Linked DNA regions of Methylotuvimicrobium sp. KM2. The protein of the gene in region 2 interacts with the protein of the main gene of each other region in a pairwise test. Links are inferred from orthologs where the notes say so. Each region holds a gene or a part of one and is shown on either strand. Other genes may lie near its edges.

Region 1 (2,984 bases), 3.7 Mb from region 2 along the record:
AAATTCAATAGTCAATTTTGGCTATGGCTAACTATCTGGGATAATTTAGTTGCTTGGCCTTTGATGGGCATCCCGGTGCCGAATTTTGGGTTTAATCGGATTCCACCTTTATCGACCTTCCTGTCCCAGCTTTTCGAGTCGGCGCAGCCACTTCCGTCTTTTATCGTCACCGATGGCTTCTACCATGCCGATCAACGTGTCTTTGGTTGGACCGATACCGCAGAAACCTAGTATATTTCTCTCTAGGCTTTTCAAACTATGAGCCAAATAGATGAAGCGGTATACGAAAGCCGGCATGCCCATGGTCACGACTATTCGCGCGCTTCTTCCCGAGAGGCATTTTTTCCATGGCTTGCCTTTTGCAGACTTGACTGCGGCGAATCCGGGTCTGAAAACTTGTTCGAGAAACGCTTTCAGATAGGCGGGCATGCTGCCGAGCCATAATGGGTAAATGATGACGAGATGATCCGCCCATTGAATGATGTCCTGGGTTTGTCGAATCGATTCGCTTATGGCCCCTTGTTCGAATTCATGTTGTGTACGGAGAATCGGAAATTCGATTCGGGCAATGTCGATCATTTTGATTTGATGCCCTGCAGAATCGGCTCCGTCAGCATAGGCGTTAGCAAGGGCTCGGCAAAATCGTTGCTCGTCCGGATCGGGATGTCCTTGAATGATTGCAATGCGTTTTGCCGTCATAACTTATTTCCAAATGAATCGGATTTCCGCCACGCTTCTAAGCTATGGGGTCTCGTCGCTTGATAAAAAAGGGCCTGTTCGACTTAATAATGTGGGAGTGAAATGAGCCAATCCATCAAACGGTATCGCGATCCGTCACAAACGTGTTGTTTGCGAGTTATTGCGCTAAAAATTAACGCTTCATCGAATCGAAAAATTCGGAATTAGTCTTGAAGTCCTTGAGCTTGCCCAATAAGAACTCGGAAGCCGCCATTTCATCCATCGGTTGTAGGATTTTTCGTAATATCCAAGTCTTTTGCAACTCTTCAGAGTCGACCAGGTATTCTTCACGACGCGTTCCGGAGCGATTGATATTGATCGCCGGATAAATCCGTTTTTCAGCCAATTTGCGGTCTAGGTGCAATTCCATGTTGCCGGTGCCTTTGAATTCTTCGTAAATTACATCATCCATTCTCGAACCGGTATCGATCAATGCCGTTGCAATGATCGTGAGGCTCCCTCCTTCCTCGATATTTCTTGCGGCACCAAAGAAGCGCTTGGGTTTTTCCAAGGCATTTGCGTCGACACCGCCGGTTAATACCTTACCGGAAGAAGGTACTACGGTATTGTATGCGCGGGCTAATCGAGTAATCGAATCTAACAGGATGACTACATCGTGTTTATGCTCGACTAGTCTTCGCGCTTTTTCGATTACCATATCGGCCACTTGCACATGTCTCGTTGCGGGTTCGTCGAAGGTGCTGGAAATAACCTCGCCGCGTACGCAACGTTCCATTTCGGTTACCTCTTCAGGGCGCTCGTCGATCAATAACACGATCAAATAACATTCGGGGTTTTTTTCGGCGATGGAATGGGCCAAGCTTTGCATGATCATCGTTTTACCGGCTTTCGGCGGTGAAACGATCAAGCCGCGTTGTCCTTTGCCGATCGGTGCTATTAGATCGATAATGCGGCCCGTTAAGTCCTCACTGGTGCCGTTACCCTTTTCTAGTGTGAAGCGAACGTTCGGAAACAGGGGAGTGAGGTTGGTAAAGAGAATCTTGTTTTTGGTATTTTCGGGCGCTTCGAAGTTAATGTTTTGAACTTTGAGCATCGCGAAGTAACGTTCCGATTCTTTCGGTGGACGAATTTTGCCGCTGACCGTGTCGCCGGTGCGTAGGTTAAAGCGTCTTATTTGGCTGGGTGAAACGTAAATATCGTCGGGGCCGGCTAGATAAGAGCAGCCGGGTGTGCGAAGAAAGCCGAAACCGTCTTGTAAAATTTCCAATACGCCATCGCCGTAAATGTCCTCGCCGCTTTTGGCTTGTTTTTTTAAAATGGCGAAGATGAGATCTTGTTTGCGTGTTCTGGCGACATTTTCGAGTCCCAATGACTCCGCAATATCAATAAGTTCGCTGACTTGTTTTAGTTTTAACTCGGTTAGATTCATAGATTAACGGGAACTCGAAGGAATGAAAAGCACGGCGAACGGCCGTAAAACAAAGGAATGGTAAAATTTTTGGATTTTACCCATAGACGGGTAAGGAAGATGCCGAAAAAAAGCAGCGCGATTATATATCAAAATAGTCGGGGTCGTCCAAATAAATTACGACAACCCCGAGTTCGCTGGAATATTAATGAATGGGTACTAAATAAATTAGACAACTGACGCAGGATTTTTGTTCGTATTCAAGGCGCGCAAACAGGCGTCAAGCTATTTAACTGTTTTCGCAAAGCTTCCCTCACGCCCTTTATCTGCATTGGTATAACTGACGCAGAAGACGGACAAAAAAGACCTGTCGGTTGAATTACTTAATAAAATTCACGTTCCTAAATATTGTTATCGATGAAATCGGCTAGTTGCGATTTAGTCAAGGCGCCAACTTTAGTCGCCTCCACTTCTCCGTCTTTAAACAGCATTAGAGTCGGTATGCCGCGAACGCCGTAATGCTGTGGCGTTTGCGGGTTTTCATCGATATTGAGTTTGACGACAGTCAAGCGACCGGCATATTCCTTGGCGATTTCATCCAGAACCGGTGCGATCATCCGGCAAGGTCCGCACCATTCAGCCCAATAGTCAACTAGCACAGGACCGCCTGCTTTTAGTACGGTTTCGTTAAATTCACCATCAGTTACATGAAGGACTGACTCACTCACGCTATTCTCCAAAATTGCTAAAATTGTGACTATAGGAGTGCCGGCGTTATTTTGTCAATCACTTTCAGCTTTTTTAAGTTATGCTATAGGGCTATGAATACAACGCATCTTACTCAAACCCGATTCAGCAATTTGGAGCTATCCGATTC
Region 2 (3,019 bases):
CACTTAATAAACCTATAAATTTAAACAAAAATTATTTTTGTCTCTCACGTTTTACCCTTATTTTATTGACTGCTTCCGATAAAGACCGCAAACACGAAGAGAGCAACAAGCATTTGTATTATTGATAATCATCAAGTCGGGGATTATCCTAAAAAAACCACCTTTATACAAACCCACCTATCGAGATAAGAATATTCATACTACGCCTCCAACTTATCAAGCGATTTCAAAACACCCAAATGCTTTTTATCGATTTCGACTAGTAAATCCCATCCTCCCGTATCGCTCACTTCTTCCTCGAGGACCGTTCCCAGACGGAAAAGCTTCGCTCGAACGTCGCCTTGAGTTGGCAAAAGATTAATCTGTCGTCGCACTTTGCTGGAAGCAAAAATTTCGGCCAACACCTGATACAGCAAATCAATGCCTGCACCGGTTTCGGCCGACAACCAGACTCTCAGAGCATTACCTTCATCATCCCTATCGATATGCGGCTCAATATCCGGCAAGAGGTCAATTTTATTAAACACTTGCAGCTGTCTGATTTCATTCGCTTCGATATCCTCTAAAACCTGATTAACCTGGGCTATAGTTTCATCGCGGTCTTCGGCATTAGCATCGATCACATGCAGAAGTAGATTTGCCTCGCTAGCTTCTTGTAGTGTCGATCTGAAAGCAGCAACCAACTCATGAGGTAAATGCCGAATGAATCCAACGGTATCGGCCAAGACAATTTCGGCATTATTGGGCAATACGCATTGGCGCAAAGTTGGATCGAGCGTCGCAAATAACTGGTCGGCCGCATAAATTTCCGCGCCGGTCATCGTATTGAATAGCGTCGACTTCCCCGCATTGGTATAACCGACCAACGAAACCGATGGAACTTCAGCTTTTTTACGTTTACTTCGCCCTTGATGTCGCTGTTTGGCAACTTTATTCAAGCGGCGTTGAATTTGTTTGATCCGAACCCCCAAAAGCCTGCGGTCGGTCTCAAGCTGTGTTTCACCGGGTCCCCTTAAGCCGATCCCGCCTTTTTGCCGCTCCAAATGCGTCCAGCCGCGAATTAGGCGAGTGGATAAATGCCGCAATTGAGCCAATTCGACTTGAAGCTTACCCTCGAAAGTCTGCGCCCGCTGTGCAAAAATATCCAAGATCAAACCATTGCGATCGACCACACGAACTTCCAACGCTTTTTCGAGGTTGCGCTCTTGGCTTGGTGATAAAGGATGATTAAATAAGACGATATCGGCCGAATAATCGCTAATAGCCTGCTTGAGCTCCTCAAGCTTGCCGGTACCGATAAAATATTTCGAATCGGGGCTTTGCCGGCTGCCGGTCAACACATAAACCGGATCGGCACCCGCCGACTTAGCCAATTCTTTCAATTCCGAAAGGTCTTCGGGTGAAGTATGTAAGGTGAGGTGAACGAGCACGGCCCGTTCACCGGCATTTGGACGCTCAAACAATCAAGCGCTCCTTGTATCGTTAATCTTCAATGAGTTCGTTATCACGGGTGATTTTTACGGGTTTTCCTGGAACGATCGTTGAAATGGCATGTTTATAAACCATTTGGCTGACCGTGTTCTTTAGCATAATGACATATTGATCGAACGAATCGACACGACCTTGCAGCTTGATTCCGTTCACTAAAAAAATCGATACAGGGGTATGCTCTTTTCTGAGTGTATTTAAAAAATTATCCTGCAAATTTTGCCCTTTCGACATCCGCTTTCTCCTTATTATTTTTAGCTAGCCTAAATAAACTATGAATACACTATACCAATACTTTTCAGTAAGTCTAACTTAATTCGCAGAGCATTTTAACCCGTTTTTAATACTCTTGGACAATTATTAAACAATAGCACACTGATCGCCCTCGGCAATCAAGCATAACTGGAATCCAAGCAACCAAATCCTAGGGAAAATTTTCAATAAACGACTCTTGAACGACTATGTAACAACTTTTCCCGGCACTGAACAAAATCATCATAGCTTTCCAAAAACTTAATCGGCGATACCGATACCCTAATTTCGCGCATATCTAAGACCGTCGATGCCCGCACGTAGACAAAGGTCGGCGCGTTACCTCGCAATAATGCATCGAGCATATCTTCCGCTGCATCGCCATACACACTGAGCCGATCAAAATCTCGGCCATGCGCAGCACCGTCCAAATATACCGCATGATTAGGTGACGCTAACTCGTTATGTATCCAAGGTGCTGTTGCTTCGATGACATTCGCCTTAATGATATCGGCCTTAACTCGTCTTTCCTGCAATGAGAATTTTAACGCAGCCCCGGAACGATGACTGAACACCGCTACGCCATAATTGGGGACGGTTTGTTTAAGAAGGCACTCCGATTGACCGCTTTCAACGTCCCATTTTGCATCCATCATCGGCACTTCGTAAAACTCTGCATAAGCCTTTGCAGTCGAAACAATTAATAATAATACAATCAACCCACTAAAAAGTTTCATATTCATAACCCGGTCGTTTTTATCCATATACAGATAGTATCGGCAAACTAGGCGGATTATTTAAACTGATCCATGACAAAATCCTCGACTACCTTGACGAAGTGCTCAGGCTGTTCGGCATGCAACCAATGCCCGGCATTCGCAATTGTTGCGACAGCCGCGTTAGGAAACAACGCCGGAACGGCTTCGGGCCGAAAATAAGTGGAATTTTCTCCGGTTATGAACAATACCTCTCCGACAAAACCCGCCACTCCCTCGACGGAAGGAAAACCGACGATATAATCGGCCGACTGTTGGCAATAATCCAGATTGATGCGCCAAGCATACTGTCCATCCCGCAATATCAAGTTTTGCAATAAAAATTGCCTGAAGCCAATATCGGGAATCGCCTCAGACAAAAAATCATCAGCCTGTTTACGATTCGAAAGCGATGCTAAAGGCAAGCGGTCAAGCGCCTCGATAATACGATCGAAATTGTGTTGATAAGCGACCGGCGCAATATCCGCGACTAACAAACGCGACACCCGCTCGGGATAATTGAG

The links. Proteins that work in one complex are often made in the same cells at the same time.
Region 1: the proteins of hfq (region 2) and rho interact in binary tests that used the Escherichia coli proteins (3 or more experiments, as listed by UniProt). The link is inferred for Methylotuvimicrobium sp. KM2 from one-to-one orthologs.

What each region holds. Positions count from the first base shown.
Region 1 is NZ_CP150634.1:4,894,807-4,897,790, reverse strand. It holds rho (transcription termination factor Rho), read right to left. Parts: upstream 2,129-2,984; coding sequence 872-2,128; downstream 1-871. Other genes in the region: WJM45_RS20615 (DEAD/DEAH box helicase), read left to right, coding at 2,929-2,984; trxA (thioredoxin TrxA), read right to left, coding at 2,509-2,835; WJM45_RS20630 (NAD(P)H-dependent oxidoreductase), read right to left, coding at 109-699. UniProt on the Escherichia coli protein: Facilitates transcription termination by a mechanism that involves Rho binding to the nascent RNA, activation of Rho's RNA-dependent ATPase activity, and release of the mRNA from the DNA template.
Region 2 is NZ_CP150634.1:1,214,993-1,218,011, reverse strand. The notes cover bases 103-2,930. They hold hfq (RNA chaperone Hfq), read right to left. Parts: upstream 1,723-2,930; coding sequence 1,483-1,722; downstream 103-1,482. Other genes in these bases: WJM45_RS05410 (alpha/beta fold hydrolase), read right to left, coding at 2,534-2,930; WJM45_RS05415 (hypothetical protein), read right to left, coding at 1,926-2,477; hflX (ribosome rescue GTPase HflX), read right to left, coding at 201-1,463. Also shown: more of WJM45_RS05410, read right to left, coding at 2,931-3,019. UniProt on the Escherichia coli protein: RNA chaperone that binds small regulatory RNA (sRNAs) and mRNAs to facilitate mRNA translational regulation in response to envelope stress, environmental stress and changes in metabolite concentrations.